Regions from separate parts of the Bariatricus sp. HCP28S3_A4 genome, predicted to be linked through region 1. Evidence: predicted binding sites of a transcription regulator. Region 1 holds the regulator's gene; each other region holds the start of a gene.

What was found. The regulator NrdR, encoded in region 1, represses ribonucleotide reductase genes. The targets are predictions, from matches to a motif close to CACAANATNTTGTG.
Positions count from the first base shown of each region.
Region 2: the regulator NrdR is predicted to act here: its motif matches at 2,056-2,069, upstream of nrdD (anaerobic ribonucleoside-triphosphate reductase).
Region 3: the regulator NrdR is predicted to act here: its motif matches at 3,663-3,676, upstream of nrdD (anaerobic ribonucleoside-triphosphate reductase).

Region 1 is NZ_JBQHSE010000007.1:106,065-113,623, forward strand. Features, by position in the region: gene xth (exodeoxyribonuclease III) at 1-476, opposite strand, end outside; gene ACTNBF_RS05640 (type III pantothenate kinase) at 476-1,288, opposite strand; gene ACTNBF_RS05645 (ECF transporter S component) at 1,307-1,951, opposite strand; gene coaBC (bifunctional phosphopantothenoylcysteine decarboxylase/phosphopantothenate--cysteine ligase CoaBC) at 2,156-3,355, opposite strand; gene nrdR (transcriptional regulator NrdR) at 3,404-3,853, opposite strand; gene ACTNBF_RS05660 (NUDIX domain-containing protein) at 3,986-4,702, opposite strand; gene ACTNBF_RS05665 (PRC-barrel domain-containing protein) at 4,732-4,989, opposite strand; gene ACTNBF_RS05670 (prolyl-tRNA synthetase associated domain-containing protein) at 5,208-5,759, shown strand; gene arcC (carbamate kinase) at 5,830-6,759, shown strand; gene ACTNBF_RS05680 (toxic anion resistance protein) at 6,857-7,559, opposite strand, start outside.
Region 2 is NZ_JBQHSE010000042.1:8,060-15,618, reverse strand. Features, by position in the region: gene nrdD (anaerobic ribonucleoside-triphosphate reductase) at 1-1,990, opposite strand, end outside; tRNA gene ACTNBF_RS15065 (tRNA-Trp) at 2,527-2,597, shown strand; gene ACTNBF_RS15060 (Lrp/AsnC family transcriptional regulator) at 2,686-3,156, opposite strand; tRNA gene ACTNBF_RS15055 (tRNA-Trp) at 3,419-3,489, opposite strand; gene ACTNBF_RS15050 (autorepressor SdpR family transcription factor) at 3,677-3,955, shown strand; gene ACTNBF_RS15045 (SdpI family protein) at 3,942-4,568, shown strand; gene ACTNBF_RS15040 (amidohydrolase family protein) at 4,668-5,906, shown strand; gene ACTNBF_RS15035 (Glu/Leu/Phe/Val family dehydrogenase) at 5,999-7,258, opposite strand; gene mgrA (L-glyceraldehyde 3-phosphate reductase) at 7,431-7,559, opposite strand, start outside.
Region 3 is NZ_JBQHSE010000001.1:69,229-76,787, forward strand. Features, by position in the region: gene thiW (energy coupling factor transporter S component ThiW) at 1-331, opposite strand, end outside; gene ACTNBF_RS00335 (dUTP diphosphatase) at 420-941, opposite strand; gene nrdG (anaerobic ribonucleoside-triphosphate reductase activating protein) at 999-1,514, opposite strand; gene nrdD (anaerobic ribonucleoside-triphosphate reductase) at 1,515-3,647, opposite strand; gene ACTNBF_RS00350 (hypothetical protein) at 3,956-4,153, opposite strand; gene ACTNBF_RS00355 (L-2-amino-thiazoline-4-carboxylic acid hydrolase) at 4,238-4,738, opposite strand; gene ACTNBF_RS00360 (ABC transporter ATP-binding protein) at 5,208-5,981, opposite strand; gene ACTNBF_RS00365 (ABC transporter permease) at 5,968-6,855, opposite strand; gene ACTNBF_RS00370 (ABC transporter substrate-binding protein) at 6,928-7,559, opposite strand, start outside.

The DNA of each region.
Region 1 (7,559 bases):
GTCTTCGGATTTTTCAAATCAATCTCCTGATGCGCCACGTTCAAGTCTCCGCAAAACACAACCGGCTTCTTCTCTTCCAGTTTCTTCAGATATGTTAGAAAAGCGTCCTCCCACTCCATTCGATAGGGGAGTCTCGCTAGCTCATTCTGAGAATTCGGCGTGTACACAGTTATAAAATAATAATCCTCAAATTCCAGTGTAATAACACGTCCTTCCTGATCGTGTTTCTCAATTCCAATTCCGTAAGAGACGCTGATCGGCTCTTTTTTCGTAAAAACAGCTGTCCCCGAATACCCTTTGCGCATAGCATAATTCCAATACTGATGATATCCCGGCAGTTCCAACTCCAGCTGTCCTTCCTGCATCTTCGTTTCCTGAAGGCAGAAGATATCCGCATCTGCCTCCTTAAAAAAATCCATGAACCCCTTCTGTACGCATGCACGGATTCCATTCACATTCCAAGAGATAAATTTCATTACTGTCTCCTCTTCCCTTTTTCCTCAGTTTTCCACGCAAATTCTCCCTGAGAATTTTTATTATAAATAACGAGTAATCCTTTCAGAAGGAGCTCATCATCCAGTATAATCTTTTTTCTGCAATGCGGAACGATCTTCTTTGCAAGTCCTCCCGTTGCAATGACCGTTGCAGGCTGCCCGAGTTCCTCTTCCAGTCGTTCAATGATACCGTCCATACATGCGGCATTGGAATAGATCACACCACTTTTCATACACTCCACTGTATTTTTTCCAATGATCCGTTTCGGAGCTTCCAGACTGATTCCACTGAGCTGTGATGCATTTGCAGTCAACGCATTTAATGATGTATAAATTCCGGGGTAGATCATACCCCCGATATAATTCTTATTCGAATCCACAACACAGACCGTGTTCGCCGTTCCAAGATCGAAAATAATCAGCGGCGGCTCATACCCGTCTATTCCGGCAACCGCATCCGCGACGAGGTCACTTCCAAGCTGAGCCGGATTGTCCATCATAATATTGAGTCCTGTTTTTACTCCAGGACCAACGACCAATGTTTTTTTCTTGAGAATCTTTTCTGTTGCTTCTTTAACTACATTTGTTATCTGGGGCACAACGGAACTGACAATAGCGCCTTCCAGCTTCCTTGCATCAATTCCATGAAGATCCAGAACCATCTTGATATCAATCGCATATTCCAGCTCCATCTTCGTCTTGATTGTAGAAAGTCTCTCAATAAAATATGTCTTATTGTTGTCAATACATCCCAGAACAATATTTGTATTTCCAATATCTATTGCAAGAATCATTTTTGTGTATCCCCTTTACTATCTTCCACTCTGTGTCTGAGAAGATGCCGTCAAGCGCATCAATACCTTTCCGATGACAGCGACAAGGACAGCAGCAGCAAGTGCCTCCGGAATTCCCGATGCAGTCACCGTTCCCATAATCAGCCCAAATACCGCCGTAACCGCTACTTCTTTCGCTTCAGCATACTGCTGCGCCAACAGGAAGTAGATACTCCCCATCACCATGATCGTATTTACCATAGATCCAGCAAATCCCGTAATGGCAAGAGCCACATATGTGTTTAATTTGATTTTTCTGAAAAGAATCCAAAGCCATCCTGCCGCAACACCGATCAAAATACGGCATCCGACAGAAATCCAGAGTGCTTTAAGCACTCCTGCCAGATTCGAGGCAAGAAACGGTGAAAACGCAAACGACAGCAGTGTCGGTGCCATTGTATTGCTGATCAGCGAACAAATCCCGAAAACACCGCCCAGAATCGCTCCTGCAAGCGGTCCGAAAAGAATCGCCCCGATAATCACCGGTATATGTACGGTTGTTGCCTTTATAATAGGAAGCTGAATCATACCAAGCGGCGTATTTGCCAACACAATTATGATTGCAGCCATCAGTGCAACACTTACCATCCAACGAGTACCCTTTTTTTCTTTGTTGTTTTTCATTGTTTTCCTCCTGTTATTATTCTCATTTTGAGATACAATACATGATTTGTAACTGTTCAGAGCCAAGCAGATTTGTCAAAAAAGGGCTATGAATGCTTGCATTCGTGAGCACTTTTTTGTACAAATCTATTTGGCGGATACGCCACACTGAGGAAACACGAAGTGTTTTCGAGGTTGGCTCTGAACAGTTACCATGATTTTTATTTATGAATTCATCTGATCCAGAATCATATCCAGAATCCGCGCCGCCGTCTCTTCCTTACTCAGAAGAGGCAGTGCAGTCTCGTTTTCTCTGGTAATCAGAGTCATCCTGTTCGTGTCACCTTGAAAACCGGCTCCGGCATCCCTGAGATTGTTTGCCGCTATCATATCCAGATTTTTCTTTTCCAGTTTTGCTCTGGAATTCTCAACCATGTTCTCTGTTTCCATAGAAAATCCACACAGAAACTGTCCCGGTTTTTTATGTTCTCCAAGGTATTTCAGAATATCATCCGTTTTCTCCAGTTCCAGAACCATCTGCTCACCGGATTTCTTCATTTTTTGATCATTCACATACTTCGGGCGATAATCCGCAACCGCGGCCGCCTTGCAGACAATATCGGCATCTTCAGATTCTCTCCTGACTGCTTCAAACATCTCTTTTGCCGTCGTGACCGGAAGCACGTTCACAAACATCGGCTTTGGAATAGAAGTCGGTCCGCTCACCAGTGTGACATCAGCTCCTCTTGCGGCACAGACTTTCGCCACCGCATATCCCATCTTTCCTGAAGAATGGTTGGTGATATACCGTACCGGGTCAATGGCCTCCTGCGTCGGCCCTGCCGTAACAAGAACCTTCTTCCCAATCATATCCTTTTCCCATGCCAGCTCATGATAAATATATTCATAAAGTTCTTCCGGTTCTGGCATTTTCCCTATTCCACTCGTTCCACATGCAAGATGTCCCTCGGAAGGCTCGATCACTTCATATCCGTATTTTTTCAGGATCGCGAGATTATCCTGCACTACCGGATTCAGATACATCTCCGAATTCATCGCAGGCGCAATGAATTTCGGGCATCGTCGGCAAGCCATCACAGTCGTGGTCAACATATCATCTGCAATTCCGTGAGCCAGTTTCCCGATCACATTCGCAGTCGCCGGGGCAATCATTACCAAATCTGCCACACTGGCGAGTGCGACATGCTCCACGCTGTACTCGAAGTTCCGGTCAAATGTATCGATCAGACACTTATGCTTCGTCAAAGTCTCAAATACAATCGGATTGATGAAATTCGTTGCATTCCTCGTCATGAGTACCTGCACATCATACCCGTTCTTAACCAGCATACTTGCCAGCGACGCTGTCTTATACGCGGCGATTCCGCCCGTCACTCCAAGTACAACTGTCTTCTTTTGCTCCATCAAAGTGTACACTCCTTCGTCTGTTTACTTGTCCGCTTCCAGAACACATTATTCCAGAATTTTCTTCAGTTCCGCCATAAATGTATTTACATCTTTAAACTCTCTGTAAACAGATGCAAATCTGACGTAAGCAACCGCATCCAGTTCTTTCAGATGTCCCATCACGATCTCGCCGATCACACTGCTCGGAATTTCCTTCTCTTCCCGGCTGAAAATATCGGTCTCGATCGTGTCGATCGTCTTCTGGATCTCAGAAGTCGGCACCGGTCTCTTATAGCATGCCCTTAAAACACCGCCTTCAATCTTCGCACGGTCATACTGTTCCCTGGTATTGTCTTTCTTAATGATGATCAGCGGAATCGTCTCCACTTTCTCATACGTTGTAAACCTCTTGCTGCAGGCATCGCAGGAACGTCTTCTCCTGATCGATGTCCCGTCATCAGCCGGTCTTGAATCAATAACTCTGGTATCAATGTTACCACAATATGGACACTTCATCTTCTATCCTCCTGTCTCTTTCTCTCCCCACACACCCCGGAAAACGCTATGGTCCCGTGTGGCGACCTTTTCCTCAATATTAATAGTATAAATGTAGACTATTTTCTTGTCAAACAAAATTCCAGGAAATACTTACAGCCTGCTTTTCAGAATCTGCCATGCCTGTACAATGATTGCCGCATGGTCGCAGGCTATCTGATTTGTATCCATGACTTGGAAGTCTCTTTCCTGCACAATGTCCCCTTTTAAATCCTCTTCTACCACAGCCGTAAGTTCCAGTTCATATGCCTTATTCTCCAATCTGAGGAAATGGCTTCTTTTCCTCCCTCCGTCTTCTACATTTTCCCAGGCGCCGCTTTCACAGTAAATCTCGCACCACAGAGCCGCATCCGCATCATCTCCTGCATGCACCGTCACTTTGGTTTCCTCCACAACAGACATATATGCAGAGGTGATCACACGCGCTCGCGGATCCCGGTTCGCATTTCCATACACCGCGATCTGTTCCATGGGCAGGTCGTCCACACCGGTCTCCTCCATTAACTCCCGTTTTGCCGTATCTCTCAGATTCTCTCTGAGATTAATGAACCCTCCCGGGAGAGCCCACCATCCGATGCACGGATGATTCCCTCTCCTGATCATCAGAACCTTCCATACAGAATCCAGGTTCGGCCCTTTCGATTCCTCTCCCTTATCCGACCAGGAAAATACAACCGCATCCGTTGTCACACAGGGGTTCTTATATTTATATGGATCATATTCTTCCAGAAATTCTTCCAGATCCTGCCCCTTATCATTCTTCTTTCCGTTTCCCCTGAATGGGGCAATGTTCTCCAAAAATGCTGCCATTTTCAATTCCTCTCCTTCTTTTTCTTTTCTTATTTACACGTTTTTAAAAATTTCTCTTCGCAGATTTCTACCAGAATGATATCGGGCCCGATTCTGCAGATACATTCAAACGGAATAATATATTCCGCATCATATCCAAACAGCCCGCACACCTTCCCCGGTCCCGGCACTATGATAGCCTCCACTGTCCCGGAGCACTTATCCAGTATAATATCCGTCACACACCCCAGCCGTCTCCCATTACAGGTGTTGATTACTTCCTTCTCTCTCAGTTCGCAAAACCGGATCCGGTTTTCTTTGTCACATTTTTCTTTCACGGCACACACTCCGAACTCTTCTTATTGCCAGTATATGATGTTTCCCGGCTTCCGGACCTGATTCTTCCATGCTTTTTCTTGAAAACTGCAGATTTCATGCTATGATATAAGTATTAATTATCGGTACACTAGTATTTTACTACACATATACAATTATTTCATCATTTTTACATCAGGAGGACTTTACTATGGAAACCATTCATGTCAGTAAGATACATTTCACCTCCAAACCGGATTGTTCCAAACGCCTGGCGAAAGAAGAAAGGGTCTATGATTTTCTTGACAAACTGCAGATTCCCTATGAAGGTGTCGATCATGATATTGCCAACACCATTGAAGACTGCCGGGAAATCGAGAAGGAACTGCAGATCGGGGTATGCAAGAATTTATTTCTATGCAACCGCCAGAAAACAACTTTCTTTCTTTTGATGATGCCGGGTGACAAGCATTTTGAGACAAAAGTACTCTCACATCAGCTCGGTGTATCCCGCCTTTCCTTCGCGGAATCACGATACATGGAAGAATTTCTGGACATTACTCCGGGCAGCGTCAGCGTTCTCGGACTGATGAACGATGTCGAAGAGCAGGTCGATCTTCTGATTGATGAAGATTTACTGAAAGAAGAATATCTCGGATGCCATCCCTGCATCAACACTTCCAGTCTGAAGCTCCGAACCTCCGATATTCTTCAGAAATTCGTGAAAGCTACGGGACATTCTTATCATATAGTCGCATTATAAGGATTGCAATTTAATAAAAAAGATACTATAATTTTCACATACTCTAATTCAGAAAAACGAGGTATATTATATGAAGAAAAAAGTTGTCGTTGCACTGGGTCATCGTGCTCTCGGAAATACACTTCCGGAACAGAAGGCTGCAGTAAAAAAAGCTGCCGCATCGATTGCTGCTCTTGTTGAAGCAGGATACGATGTTGCAATCACACACAGCAATGCACCACAGGTAGGTATGATTCATACCGCCATGAATGAATTCGGCAAATCCCACGAAGATTTTACCCCTTCTCCGATGTCAGTCTGCTCCGCTATGTCTCAGGGATATATCGGATATGACCTGCAGAACGGCATCCGCGAAGAACTGATGAACCGGGGCATTTACCGCACCGTCAGTACAGTTTTGACTCAGGTCATTGTTGATCCTTATGATGAAGCTTTCTACACGCCAACCAAGGTACTCGGACGTATCATGGATGCAGAAGATGCTGCAATCGAGCGAAAGAAAGGAAATTATGTCGTTGAAGTTCCAGGTCAGGGCTTCCGGCGTGTCGTTGCTTCTCCTAATCCGGTAGAAGTAGTTGAAGCAGATGCCGTAAATGCGCTCCTGGATGCAGGCCAGATCGTAGTTGCCGGCGGCGGCGGTGGCATTCCGGTACTGAAACAGGGACACCATTTAAAAGGTGCCAGTGCTGTCATTGAAAAAGACCTGACTGCCGGACTTCTTGCAGAACAAATCGACGCAGATGAGCTGATCATTCTGACAAGCGTAGAGAAAGTATGCATCAATCGTGGTACCGATAAGGAAACGGAACTTGGCGTGATTTCTCTGGATGACGCAAAGAAATACATGGACGAGGGACATTTCGGTGTCTACAATATGCTTCCGAAATTCCAGGCCTCTGTTTCTTTCATCGAAAAAAGAGAGGGACGACGTGCGATCATCACTTCTATGGAAGCATTGAACGACGCATTAAAAGAACGTACCGGTACTGTGATCAAATAAAACACTCACGTATACATGACATTATAACAGGAGCGCGAAAACGGATTATTCATTTCCGTTTTCGCGCTCCTGTTCTTTTCATCGTTATCTTTTCAACCTATCCCTGCAGCTGAAGCAGCTTCCCTTTCAGCTCATTTTCAAGCCTCTGCATCTCCTGCTCCGCTTCATGACGTTTCTGGCGTCCCTCCTGCTGAATCTTCATCACTTCATCCAGCGTTGAAATCAGAGATTCATTTGTCGCTTTCAGGGTTTCCATATCAACAATTCCACGTTCGGATTCTTTTGCCGTATCAATCGTCGCCATCTTCAATTTCTCAGCGTTCTTTCTGAGAAGCTCATTTGTCATATCCGTCACTTCCCGCTGCGCAGCGGCTGCCTGAGCGGAATGTTCTACTCCAAGTGCGAGCACCATCTGACTCTTCCAAAGCGGAATCGTATTCACGATCGTAGATTGGATTTTCTCAACCATTAACGTGTCATTGCCCTGCACAAGGCGGATCTGCGGAGCAGTCTGAAGGGAAATCGTCCGAGTAAGTTCCAGATCATGGATCTTCTTCTCAAACCGTCCGCACATAGCCTCAAGATCTCTTGCCTCCTGCGCATCTTCCGCAAGTCCTGACATCTGTGCTTTCTGAACAAGCTCCTGCAGTTTCGTCGTGCGAACCTCCTGCAGCTTTTTCTTTCCCGCAAGGATGTACATGGTAAGCTCTTTAAAATACGTAAGATTCAGTTCATACATTTTATCCAGAATCGCAATGTCCTTTAGAAGTAAGACCTGATGATTCTCCAAAACTTTACAG
Region 2 (7,559 bases), on a different contig from region 1:
AATCACTCTTGGTATTCAGTTCCGCGTACATAATATTGTCATAAATAAATTTCATAACTGTAAGAACTGCCGGAATGTTATTCTGCATGTTCGGAACTTCCACATAGCTGATTGCCCCGCCCGGTGATAATTTCTGGAAATCGGATTCGAATTTCAGCTTCTGGAATGCATCAATCTGTTCGGTTACATGAACATGGTAGCTGTTCGTAATATAATTCTTATCCGTCACACCCGGAATGATTCCAAACCGGCGCTGCAGGCATTTTGAAAAGCGGTAGGTTGTAGATTCCATCGGTGTTCCGTAAACAGAATAACTGATGTTTTCTGCCTCTTTCCACTCTTTACATTTATCATTCAGTCTCTGCATAACAGCCAGTGCAAATGGCTTCGCCTCCGGATCTGTATGTGATTTGCCGAGCATGCGCACACACATTTCATAAAGTCCTGCATAGCCCAGTGAAATCGTTGAATATCCGTTATAAAGCAGTTTGTCGATCTTCTCTCCCTTTTTCAGTCTGGCCAGTGCTCCATGCTGCCAGAGGATCGGAGCCACGTCTGAAACAGTACCAAGCAGACGTTCATGACGGCAGCGGAGCGCTCTGTGGCAAAGCTCCAGTCTCTCATCCAGGATTTCCCAGAATTTATCCATATCCCCTTCGGAAGAACATGCAACGTCTACAAGATTGATCGTCACAACTCCCTGATTAAATCTTCCGTAGTATTTGTGGCTTCCATCCGGATTGCGCTGAGAATCTTCTACCGTCAGGAAAGAACGGCATCCCATACAGGTGTACACATCGCCCTGCTTCAGTTCTCGCATCTTCTTTGCGGAAATGTAATCCGGAACCATACGTTTTGCGGTACATTTTGCTGCCAGTTCTGTCAGATACCAGTACTTGGATTCTTCTGTGATATTATCCTCATCCAGCACATAGATCAGTTTCGGGAAAGCCGGAGTGATCCAGACACCCTTCTCATTTTTAACTCCCTGCATACGCTGGATCAGTACTTCTTCAATGATCATCGCAAGGTCATCTCTGGTCTGTCCTTCCGGGACCTCATCCAGATACATGAACATAGTCACAAACGGTGCCTGTCCGTTACAGGTCATCAGCGTGATCAGCTGATACTGGATCGTCTGGATTCCGCTCTTCACTTCCTCACGGAGACGACGCTCTGTCACTTTTTTGATGATTCCTTCATCCAGTGATTCACCGGATTCCATTCTCTCCTCAATCACACTCTTACGGATTTTCTGACGGCTCACATCCACAAACGGTGCCAGATGAGACAGTGTAAATGACTGTCCGCCATACTGGTTGCTGGCTACCTGTGCTACGATCTGTGTGGTGACATTACAAGCAGTAAAAAAGCTGTGCGGTTTCTCAATCATCGTTTCGCTGATCACCGTTCCGTTCTGAAGCATATCCTCCAGGTTGATCAGATCACAGTTATGTTCCTTCTGTGCAAAATAATCCATATCATGGAAATGGATGATTCCTTCTTCATGTGCACGTACAATCTCTTCCGGCAAAAGGACACGGCGAGTCAGATCCTTACTTACTTCTCCTGCCATATAATCTCTCTGTGTCGAATTGATGACCGGATTCTTATTCGAATTTTCCTGCTTCACTTCTTCATTCATGTGTTCCAGAAGAGACAGAATTCCATTATCTGTAGTATTGGACTTACGAGTCAGTTCTCTCTTATAACGATAGCGCACGTACTTCTGCGCCACCTCATACCCACGCATCTCCATAATTCCGGTCTCTACCATATCTTGTATATCTTCCACATGAACAGCATGTGTCATCTCTTCTGCCTTCTGAGCAATGGTATCTGCGATCGCCAGAATCTGATGCTGATTCATCTGATGAATCGGTGCAATCTCCTGATTAGCCTTCTCAATCGCATTCACAATCTTAGTCTGATCAAATGATACTTCTTCCCCATTCCTCTTGATAACCCTTGTTTTTACTACTGTATCCATATATTTCTCCTTACCTTTAACCCCTATCAACATCTACCAAATGTTGCGTCACTTTTGCGTTTCTCCACTATATTTGGTGGCTACGTTATCTATCATACACCAATCCATGGCAAAATAAAAGAGCAAATCGCCATATTTTTAAAATTCTTCATTTCCACATTTTTTCAGAAAATTGCAACTCTTATCTTTGAATCAAAAATAATTTCTGCCAATTATATCGGTGTCTACCAACGTACATATACAACTCAAGAACTTCGAAATGAAATACATTATTTTCTGATTATCTTAATTCAGCTTAATGACCAAGCCGATATACTAGTATAGCGAATACAGCAACAAATTGAAAACAAAACGTAATACTCCCCAACCACTACGTTCTAAAACAAAATAATTACAGATTAGCACGTAAACCTCAACTTTCACTCCCATTATTTTTTTACTTCCCGGCACTCTATTTTCAAAGATATTGATTGACAGATATTACAAACTATGGTATAAGAATACAGTATGATTTCACGCAAATCAATTCAATACATAGGGGATTGGTCAAATGGTATGACAGGAGTCTCCAAAACTCTTAGCGGGAGTTCGATTCTCTCATCCCCTGTCAGATAAAGCACTAAATATGTTGCGGTTCAGCGTATTTAGTGCTTTTTTGATACAATGATTATTTTACTTTCTCTTACAAAAAAAGATCATTCACGTACTATCTCATTCGGGTTTGCCGGAATTCCTCTATGTTCCACAGAAGTTGAAAAAACTATAAGGGTTTTAGTTCTTCCAAAGCGTTGCAATTCACCGATAAACTTATCAAGCTCCACGGTGCTTGGAAATAATACTTCCAGCACCATAGAATACTCTCCGGTTACACAGTTGCATTCAACGACATTTAAGCATTCTTTGATATATGGATAAAATACACTTTTCTCTTCCGGAGGAACCTCAAGATTAATCAAAGCTTTGATATGGTAACCCAATGCAATAGGATTTACCTGTGCCTGATCCCCTGTGATATAACCTTCTTTTTCCATTTTTTCGATTCTTGCCGACACTGCAGGTACAGATAAATAAACATTTTCCGCAATCTCTTTAAGTGGAAGCTTGGCATTTTGTTGTAAGATATTTAAAATTGTGTGATCAACAGAATCTAATTCATGATTTTTCATAAGTTTTTGCCTCCAGTCGATTTTAAGTTCTGTAGTGTCTAATCCTTGTTATATCTTGGGAAAAGAAAAAAGATGTACTGCTTTTATAGCAAAGTACATCTTTGTGCAAATATTCGTTAATATTCTGTATGATAACATCCATCAATTATTCTGTCAATAAAGTATTTCCTTCATACTCTTTTTCACGAACACAATTTTTTTATCTAACAAACAAAAAAGCACTTAAATGTTACAAGTTCAACATTATCAGTGCTTTATCTGACAGGGGATGAGAGAATCGAACTCCCGCTAAGAGTTTTGGAGACTCCTGTCATACCATTTGACCAATCCCCTATATTCAATTATTTACCTCAAAAAAGGCTACTTGATATTTATATCATGAACAGACACTTTTGTCAATAATAATTTCCAAATTACCTATTTAGATTTTTATCTAAATAGATGTTGATTTTATGGTTTCTTCATGATATATTCTATTTAGAAATATTTCTAAATGCTTATACCAATTGGAGGTGATCATTTGGCGTTCGCAGATACGTTTAAAGCATTATCTGATCCGGTCCGCCGGGAGATCCTCGTCCTGCTTAAGGACGGCAAAAAGTCCGCCGGCGAGATTGCGGAAAATTTTGATATGACCAATGCTACAATTTCCTATCACTTATCACAACTCAAAAAAGCCGGACTGGTTTTCGAGTCCCGCTACAAGAATTACATTTATTATGAAATCAATGTATCCGTATTTGAAGAAATGATGCTTTGGTTTTCACAATTTGGAGGTGTTTCTGATGAAAAAAAATAAGACTCTGATCCTTACTACACTGCTCTGTCTGCTGCCCATGATTTTCTCCGCTGCAGTTTACACCCGTCTGCCGGAACAGATGGCGATACACTGGGGACCAAATAATGAGCCGAACGGATATGCACCGCGACTTATTGGTGCTTTCGGTCTTCCACTCCTGATGGCTGTTCTCAATATTGTTGTCCATGTAGGCCTGGATCATGACCCACGAAACAACAATTCCGCTCCCGCGATCAAATTACTTGGAAAATGGTGTATTCCTGTGCTTTCTTTAATCATGGTACCGGCATCCCTCCTTATCAATATGGGGCATGAGCTTCCCATCGATAAGATTGCCATGATTATGGTCGGAATTATCTTCACTATTTGCGGCAACTACCTTCCAAAATGCCGCCAGAATTACACCATAGGAATCAAGATTCCATGGACTCTCGCCAGCGAGGAAAACTGGAATAAGACACACCATCTCGCAGGATATCTCTGGATCATCGGAGGAATTCTTATGATATTCTTCGGACTTTTCGGATTTCCGATTCTCACCGTATTGCTCCTGATTCCTCTGGCAGTGGTTCCTATGATCTTTTCTTTTGTTCTTTACAAAAAAGGCGATTAATCTGCAAGAAGAAATACAAGATGAAATCCATCTGGATATCTTACCCGGCAGATGTTATACTTGAGTCATGAAACTAAAAATAAAGGCAGGAATAAAATCATGATTATTTGCGCAAAACATCTCATTACCGGCGATGGCAAGACGGTACTGGAAGATAAAGCCGTTGCTGTTGAAAATGGAACGATCCGAAAAATCGGGCCGAAAGAAGCACTCATCGCGGAATTTCCGGAAAAAGAAGTGAAGGACTATGGCGATGCCACCCTTTTACCGGGGCTTTGCGATATGCACGTGCATCTCGGCTACTGGTTCTCACAGCCGGACAGCTTCAATTACAATGACCAACTGATCACGTTATTTGCTCTGCAGCACGCACAGGCCGCATTTGAGCGCGGTATCACCAGCGTGCGTGATATGACTTCCGCGCGGAAGCTCTGTGCAACCCTGAATCTCGCGGCAGAGAAAGGATTTATCACAATTCCGAGAATCACACATGTCGACAACGGTATGTGCATGACAGGCGGGCACGGATGGGACGATGATATTGCCCAGGTAGACGGGCCATGGGAGATTCGCAAGGAGATCCGCCGTCAGGTTCGTGACGGAGCACAATGGATCAAGATCCTCACCACACATCGCAGCAGTACTCCCGAGTATACGCAGGAAGAGTTAAATGCTGCCGCTGACGAATGTCACAGAAGAGGGATCAAATGTGGAATCCACGCCGGAACACAGCCGGGCATTCAGATGAGCATCGACGCCGGATTTGATACCATCGAACACGGAACCTTTTTAACCTACGAGCAGGTACAGCAGATGGCAGAGAAGGGAATCGCCTGGACTCCAACCATCATGGCCTATACTTATTTATATGAAATCACGAAAAAGAATCTGGAAGAAAATGCAGGCAAACCGGTAAATGATCCGGTCATGCAGAAGGAAATGGCAAACTGGGAATATTTTGAACCTGCCTACAAAGCTTACAGGGATAATTTCAAAAAATTCTATGATACCGGTGTCACGGTTCTTGCCGGAACCGACATGGTCGTTTACGGCTCACCACTACTGCCTCTTCCAAGAGAACTTCAGTATATGGTGGAATACGGAATCACTCCGTTACAGGCCATTCAAACTGCAACTTCGAATCCCGCCAAAGTACTCGGCTTTGAAAACCAGCGCGGCCTCATTAAAGAAGGACTTGACGCAGACCTTCTGGTCGTAAGTGGAGATGCAAGCAAAGATATCACCTGTCTGAACGATGTGAAGTTCGTCACCCTGGGCGGTAAACGTGTTTTTGAAAATGGAATCCGTTATGTAGGGACTGCCAATACATTTATGTAATTCCATTTTTACTGATAAATAAAGAAAGAATGGCGGTGTAATTGAGGATATTTACACCGCCATTCTCCTCTCGTTTTTCTTTTCCCTTCATTTTACGGAAAAATCCCTTTCATTTTTTCCGCAAATACCAGCTTTCTCAATGCTACAATATAAGCCGCCATTCTGAAATTGCAATGACATTCTTCTGTAACATTCAAAATTTCTTGAAAAGATTTTGACATCAGTTTTTCAAGCATTTCATTTACCTGATCTCGTTCCCATGTCAGTTCCTGAATATTCTGAACCCATTCAAAATAAGAGACAATGACTCCTCCGCTGTTTGCAAAGATGTCCGGAATCAAGGTGATTCCCCGTTTTTCCAACACATCATCTGCCCCTTCTGTTGTCGGGCCATTTGCCGCCTCCACAATACAGCCACACTGCAATTTTCCAGCATTTGCTTCTGTAATCTGATTTTCCAGCGCAGCCGGTACCAAAACATCGCATTTACATGTCAGCACCTCTTCATTTGTAATATGTGTAACTCCAGGTGCACCGTAGTCCTTCAGTAATTTCCCACCCTGATTCAAATAGAGTGAAATCGCATCAATGTCCAATCCCTCCTCACAGTAAAGTCCGCCTGATACATCACTGATGGCAATGACTTTTGCTTTCCTGTGATAGAAGATTCTTGCTGCATTGGCACCGACATTTCCCATTCCCTGTATTGCCACAGTCGTTCCTTCCAATGTCTTTCCTTCCAGAGTAAGCAGCAGTTTCGCACTGATAACAACTCCTCTTCCTGTTGCTGAATTTCTTCCTCTTGATCCTCCAAGTTCAACCGGCTTTCCGGTTACAACTCCCGGGCACGGATGTCCTTTTAACTGACTGTATGTGTCCAGAACCCATGCCATGGTCTGTGGATTGGTATTCACATCAGGAGCCGGAATATCTGTATCCGCGCCAATAATTGGTGCTATTGCAAATATATATCGCCTGGTAAGTCTTCGCAATTCTCTCTCCGATAAAGTTCCCGGATCAACCTGAATGCCGCCCTTCGCCCCACCGTATGGAATATCTGCCACTGCACACTTCAGGGTCATCCACGTTGCAAGTGCCTTCACCTCGTTCAAATCACAGGTCTGGTGATATCGAATGCCTCCTTTGAACGGTCCGCGTATATTGGAATGCTGAACTCGATATCCTTCAAACACTCTAACACTCCCATCATCCATCTCAATCGGAAGATATACTTTGGTTTCCCGCTGTGGATTTTTCAGAATCTCAAACATAGACTGGTCAATATGACCAATTTCCATTGCTTTTGTCATAGTATGAATTACGTTTGTATATGGGTCATAAGCCTGTGCCATTTTATTCTCTCCTTGGCTGCTGATTGGTTGTGCGCATCAACTGAATGCAATGGTAGAACGAAACCCTCCAGAAGTCAATACGCCTTGGCTAAGACAAGAATATTTCTTTTTTTCTGTTTATACACTTAAATTTCGAAAGACAACCCGGCTTATACTTAAAAGAATAAAGTATTTAACTTCTCAGACTGATTCTGTCGATCTCAGCCAGTTCATTTTCCGTAAATCCCGTCTGATTGATTATTCCTACATTCTCTTCAATCTGCTCCGGACTCGATGCACCGATCAGCACACTCGTCACGTC
Region 3 (7,559 bases), on a different contig from region 1:
CGATGATCCCGGTTCCAAATACCTCTCCAATCACTGCGCAGATGATTTTCCCTCCGGAAAGCCGATAAAACACACCGGACAGAAACGCACCAAACACTGCACCCGTCAGCGCAAGAGGCGGAATTCCCATAAACATCATACGGATGACTCCGATCAGTGTCGCACAGAGCAGAGAATACCACGGTCCCATCAGAACCGAACATACAATATTTACCAGATGCGCCGTCGGACACATCCCCTCAATCCTGAGAATCGGAGAAATCACAACCCCGATCGCCACCATCATTGCCAGCATAATCATCCGGAAAATCTTTACTCTCGTCTTATCCATTTTTTCAAGTCCTTTCCCTAACCTTTTCTCATCCTTTTATATACGAATATCGTGAACATTCTTTGGTATCCTTCCGCATCCGAAGCTTTTAAACACCCTTCGTCGTACTTCCGAATCCACCGTTTCTCACTTCATCGGTGTCATCATCCACCGTGATCCCATACTCCACGAAGATTCCCTGCATAAAGCCGGTTCCCTTCGCTATTTCCAACGTTTTTCCTTCATTGGAATCATTCGTCAGTTTTGCAAAAATATGCCCTTCATTATCGGAATAAAAATAATCACTGTCAATGATTCCTACCGTATTATTGAGCTGCAGCCTGTATTTAAATCCAAGCCCACTTCTCGGATAGCATTTCAGCACCCATCCGTCTTCCATTTCAACCCGGATGCCGGTAGGAATCTTGACCGTCTTTCCCGGTTCCAAAACAAACGTATCCGGTGCATAAAAATCATATCCTGCACTCCCTGATGTTGCTCTCTTTGGAAGGCGGATCTCTTCATAGAGTTTCTGTATCTCTTCTCCTGAAATATCTTCTCCAAATGTGTCCTTCCAGCTTTCGGCAAACTGTTCGGCACTTACTTTGTGAAATTTTGCAATTCTTCTCATCTGTCTCTTCTCCTGTTTCACATTATTACGACCTATACCCGTCAAGTTTCAAACCTGCTAATTCTCATCATAATCAGGGCAATGCAGAACCGGCACTGTATCCGTTTCTGCCGCCAGTGTTCTCTGTACATCGATCACTCTTTGATTACTGCTTCCTTTCCAACAAAGAAGCGGATCCTTTTTGGCAAATACAAATTCACCGTCCACCAACACATCCAGATACCTCACGATTTCCATGCGGCGTACCTCTTCCCACGTAGAACCCGTATACAGCCAGATTGTTTTCTCCGGAAATGTCTCCCGGATTTCTTTTGACAGTTCTGTCACATCATTTACATTTGCAATATGAAGCGGATCGCCTCCGCTGAAGGTGATACCGCTCACATAATCCTTTTTCAATTCTTCAAACAGTTCCGCCTTTGCAGACTCGTCAAAGTAAAGTCCGCCGTTCGGATCCCATGTGACCGGATTGTGACAGTCCTTACAGCAGTGACTGCAGCCTGCCACCCACAATACGACCCGAAGTCCGTCCCCGTTGAGCATATCATCTTTTGTTATATTGTGGTAACGCATCTACATACTTTTCCTTTCCGCAATTTCCGCCATCTTCGCATCGTTCAGACGCGTATCTCCTTTGACTCTTGAATAAGAAAGATATCCATTCATCCGATCGATCTTGGTCAGATTATTACTTCCGCATACCGGGCAGACATCCATCGCAAGTTCTTCATGACCGCAGTCATCACAATATGCAAGCGATAGATTTACGCCTTCATAAAATCCCATATCCATCGCACGACGTACCAATGACTTGATTGCTTCCACGTTATAATTGATCGGATATTTCACATACTGGATCTTTCCACCGTTGCACAGATCCCAAAATCTATTCTCCAGATCCTGCTTCTGGATCGGAGTGATATCTTCGGTCACATGGCAATGGAAACTGTTGCTCACATACGCACGATCCGAAACATTTTCCACAATACCGTATTTCTTACGGAACTGCTGTACCTGAACGCCACAAAGATTTTCTGCCGGAGTGCCGTAGATCGCATACAGATGCCCATCCTCTTTCTTGAACTCCTGCACCTTTTTATTGATATATTCCAATGTTTCCAGTGCAAACTCCCCGTCTTCCACCAGAGACTTTTTATTATACAGCTGCTGCAGCTCATTCAGCGCCGTGATTCCAAAGGATGCTGTCGCCGATTTGAGAAGTGGCTTGATCTTATCATGCGGTTTCAGATGACCGCCATAAAATCCACCCTCACAGTATGCCAGCGGATTGGTTGACGCACGCAGCTCGCCGAGATAATCATAGGTACGAATATGCAGCTTCCGAATCAATTCCAGATAATAATCCAGCACTTCAAAGAAATCCCGGTTCTCCTGCCTTGATTTTGCAAGGATCATCGGAAGATGCAGACTGACTGCCCCGATATTAAACCGCCCGACAAAGACCGGTTTGTCATCATCATCTGCCGGATTCATTCCGCCTCTTTCATACCACGGTGAAAGGAACGCCCTGCATCCCATAGGGCTTACGATCTTCCCATATTTCTTGTACATACTTGGAACATACCCTTTTCCGGTAAGGCTCAGCCAATCAGGATACATCGTTTTTCTCGAACATTCAATCCCGGCTTCAAACAGATCCTCCGCCGGAGCTCCCGGTCCATGAAGCTTCTCATCATACAGAAATACAAGTTTCGGGAATAATACCGGCTTTTTATGTCCGGCCTTACCCTGACCGTTCTTGCGAACCTCCAGCATAGTTTTCGTAATCAGCTTTCCATATTTACTGATATTCGTTCCACTCGTCACGGTGATGAACGGATAGTCCCCGCGGCTTGATGAAACAGAGTTGAATTTATATTCCCATCCCTGGAAGCCCTGCTCCATCTCTTTTTCAAGATCCTTCCACGCTACTTCCTGTGCGGCCTCTTCCGGAAGCCCCAGTGAACGATATTTTTCAAGATGTAATTTATGTGACTTCTCGGCATATGGCTCCAGGATCTCATCCACACTCGGCACCGTAAATCCTCCGTACTGCTGGCTTGCAGCGCTCAGCACAATATCTCCGATCACATCAAAGGCTGTGTCCAGTGTCTTGGGTTCATTATACCACAGATTTCCCATCTCGAACCCTCCGGTCAGAACATTTTTCACATCAAACAGGCAGCAGTTCATCGTATCCCTGCGCGCTGACATATCGTGAATATAAATATACCCTTCCCGGATCGCCTGAAGCTCCTCCACAGTCAGGAAAAATTTCTTATAAAGCTCTTTGTTCAATTCATTGAAAATCAGACTTCTCTTCGTAGACACCAGCGCACTGTCCGTATTACTGTTCTCCTTATCCCCGATGTACATGATCGACTGGCTCTTCCGGTAAACCTCATCCAGCATGTGCACAAAATCCTGCTTATAATTCCGGTAATCCCGGTAACTCTTTGCCACGATCGGATTCACTTTCTCCAGAGCGCCTTCCACCACATTGTGCATCTGGGCAATCTGAATCTCCTTCACTCCCAGCTCAAGGACCTTCTCTTCCACAAACCGGCAGATGAACTGAATGTCTTCCTCCGTAAACTGAATCAGGGCACGATAGGCAGATTTATTGACAGCCACAACGACTTTCTGTACATTAAATTCTTCTTTCGTTCCGTCCTTCTTGATCACTCTGACATCCTTCAGATCCATAAATCGTCTCCTTTCTACTATATATTGTGTTTGTTGTATTATTTTAAAACAATATTATGTGCTTTATTTTGCTTTTCTATTTTACCATTTCTCCCGGATTAAGTCAATGTTCTTGTATTTACTGCTCCAAATATAAACATGAAAAAGTTAATGTACGCTCTTGGCACGTAGCCCGCAGTAAATGCTGGCTACTGTGTGAAAAGTAACATGAAAAAACAGACATTCCACGTATGAACACGAAACATCTGCTTTTTCTAAATCCCCCTATCCTTTAAATTATCCACAGTTTCGACCATAATCTGATGATCCTATTCCGGCTGCTCGGCCTCCTGTTCAGGTAGCACGATTCCACAGCAGGTGAATGACCCGAATCCTGCGGATGCAATAATATTTCCACAGACCGGACATACTCCTTCTGCGTAAGTTTTTTCTTTTCTCTCAGTTCTTTTCTTGTTTTTCCGATTACATATCCCATTTACATTTACCTCTCTTTGCTGTTTTTTCATAGCTTTATTGTATCTTCCATTTAAAAAAACAGCAACCTACGAAGCGTAGAGCAACTGTGTGCCAGGCAACCATGAGACTTCCTTCTATTTTTTTCTCCTCACGAACCGGATCTTACACACCTCATCCCCATTCGCAATCGTCGCGGGCAGATCCAGCTCGCATCCGAAACTCTCCGCAATTCCCCTGTCACCACACATCGCATGATCACAGAGCACCCGGATTTCCTCATCCGTACATCCCTGCTTCTGCCACGCTTTCACCAGCGGACAATAATGAAAATCAATATCCAGATGATCATCTGTACACTGCTTGATATCCATCTCAAAAACCCACTGTGCAAACTTCGAAAACAACGTTTTCTTCAGCCCCTTCAGCGAATCCCTGCCGCCTGCCTTCTTTCGCAGATTTGCTCCCTGATAAAGACCACATCTGCGGATCGCATCCGGCGCATACTCCTTCGAATCCAGCCCTTTCTTCTTCGCCTCATCACAAAGCAAATACATCCAAAGCGCCCGGTGCTCCAACTGCTCCCTGATCGCAACAATAAGAGGATTCTTAATCTTTGGTTCATTTTTAATACTCATCTCTTCTTCCTCCTTCACTCCAATAGTTCATCTAAAGATTTTAACAATCACACACAACACCAGATAAATAACCGGAATATCTGCCTTCAGTTCTTTTGCCTTCTCTCTCAAATTCACTTTCCTATCCTCACCATCCCCTCCCTCATCCCACCAGCACCAGGGGCCCTCGCCCCAACAAACTCTCCCTCAACCTCCCCTCCCTCATCCCACCAGCGCCAGGGGCCCTCGCCCCGCACGCGCGTCCCCCAAACAACCGTACGTAGAGTCCTTGGGAAGTACCAGCCCGCGCAGATGTTCGGTAGGGATTACGGAGGTTAAGCGAAGCGCGGTGGAAATCCGTGCCAAAAATGTTAGGGCCCGAGGTGGGCGACCCATTGGTCAACCATCTCGGACCCTTACAGTTTTGTGCACTAGTTCCACCGCAGCGCAGCCTCGGAGTAATCCCTACCGAACATCTGCGCGGGCGTCCCTAATTCCCACACTCAATACTTATTTCATTAAACATCTTCAATATCTCATCCACCGGCATCTTCGCCTTCTCTTCCCCGCTCTTATCAATCACGCACTCACCCTGGTGCATCATAATAAGCCGGTTTCCATACTCCACCGCATATCTGAGATTATGCGTCACCATAATTGTAGTCAGTTTCTTCTCCTTCACGATCTTATCCGTCAGTTCCATGATCAGTTCCGCCGTCTTCGGATCCAGCGCTGCCGTATGCTCATCCAGAATCAGGAATTCGATCGGCGTCATGGTAGACATCAAAAGTGCCATCGCCTGCCTCTGGCCTCCAGAAAGAGATCCCACTTTCACATCCATCTTATCCTCAAGTCCAAGGCCAAGCTGCGCCAGAGATTCCCGATAATACTCGATTCTGGCTTTATTCGTTCCTCTTCCCAGTCCAAAGAACTTTCCTTTATTATCCGCCAGTGACATATTTTCACGAATCGTCATGGACGGGCAGGTTCCCATCGCCGGATTCTGATAAACCCTTCCAATCTTCCGGTTTCTTTTATATTCCTTTTCCCTGGTAATATCCTTTCCGTCGATCAGAATGCTTCCCGCTTCCACCGGAATACTTCCGCAGATAATATTCAGCATAGAAGTTTTGCCTGAGCCGTTGCTTCCTACCACCGAAACAAATTCTCCATCGCGAATCGTCAGGTTAAAATCCTGAAAAAGACACATTTCATTGACGGTTCCCGGATTATAATACTTATGAATATCTCTAAGCTCCAGCATTCTTCTTCACCTTCTTCTTTCTCTCCATACTCAACACCAGAATCACAAGGAACAATACTGCCGTAATCAGTTTCATATCCTGCGGTTCAAAGCTTCTCAGCGCAATTGCCACACATGCCTTGTAGATCACAGAGCCTACAAGTACTGCCGTTGTCGTCTTCATAAATGTCAGATTCTTGAAAATGCTCGTACCAATAATAACACTTGCAAGTCCAATGACCATAGCACCGGTACCACTGGAAATTTCGAACACTCTCTCCTCCTGACAAAACACACATCCCGCCAGCGCTACAAGTCCATTTGCAATCGCAAGGCCGAGGATTTTAACATTTCCCTGATCTTTCGCCAGAGAAGTCACCAGCTTATCGTTGTCACCGACGGCACGGAGCAGATAACCTGACTGAGTTTTCATATAAAGATCCAAAAGAATTTTGCAGAATATTGCAATGATCAAAATCATGATCAGAGTACTGTATTTTGATAATGCTTCCGGAACCACTTTATCAATTACATCATTTTTAAAAATTGTTTTCTGCGAAAATAACGGCACATTTGCAGTTCCGGCAACTCTCAGATTGATGCTCCAGAGTGCTGTCATCATAATAATGCCGGACAACAGATCCCGCACTTTACATTTCACATGAATCAGTCCCGTACAGATTCCCGCGATCACTCCAACCAGAAATGCCGCAACAAGTGTCAGGTACGGATTCACACCTCTCGTAATCAAAAGTGCTGTCACCGCCGCTCCGAGAGGAAAACTTCCATCTACGGTCAAATCCGGAAAATCCAGTATTTTATATGTGATATAGATTCCCAGAGAAAGGATACCGTAGATCAGCCCCTGCTCCAGAATAGACACTGCAAAACTCATGCCATTAAACCCCGCTTTTCTTCAAAATCGTATAATTCTAATCCAATAAACGTTTTACTTGATACTAATATATTACTCAGCAATACTGTCATAAACTTCCACTGCACCGGAAACCAGATCATCGGAAAGTGTAATTCCAAGATCTGCAGCAACCTTTGTATTCAGATAAAGTCCTGCTTCCGTGATGGTCTCAAAGTTAATCTCAGAAGCTGCCGCCTCACCTTTCAGCACTTTAGCTGCCATCTTACCAGTCTGCTTTCCAAGCGCTACATAATCCAGACCTTCTGCTGCAAGACAACCGATCTTAACCTGCTCGATTTCACTTCCGAATACCGGAACCTTCGCTGCGTTTGCTTTATCCAGAATAGTTGCAAGCGAATTTACAACGGTATTGTCTGTCAGATTGGAAATGCAATCTACTTTTGTCAGAAGATCATCTGCTGCCAGTGCGATTTCTGATGTATTCGTGATTCCCTTTTCTACCAGTTCAAAACCATAATCACCGACTTTTTCTTTGTATTCTTCAATCGCCGAAACACTGTTTGCTTCACTGGTTGTATAAATGATACCGATCGTCTTTGCATCCGGGAGAACCTCTCGGATCATTCGAAGCTGCTCTTCAACCGGCAGCTTATCGCTTGTTCCTGTCACTTCACCGACCGGTTTACCGTCTGCATCCGCAAGCTCTGCTGCAACCGGGTCCG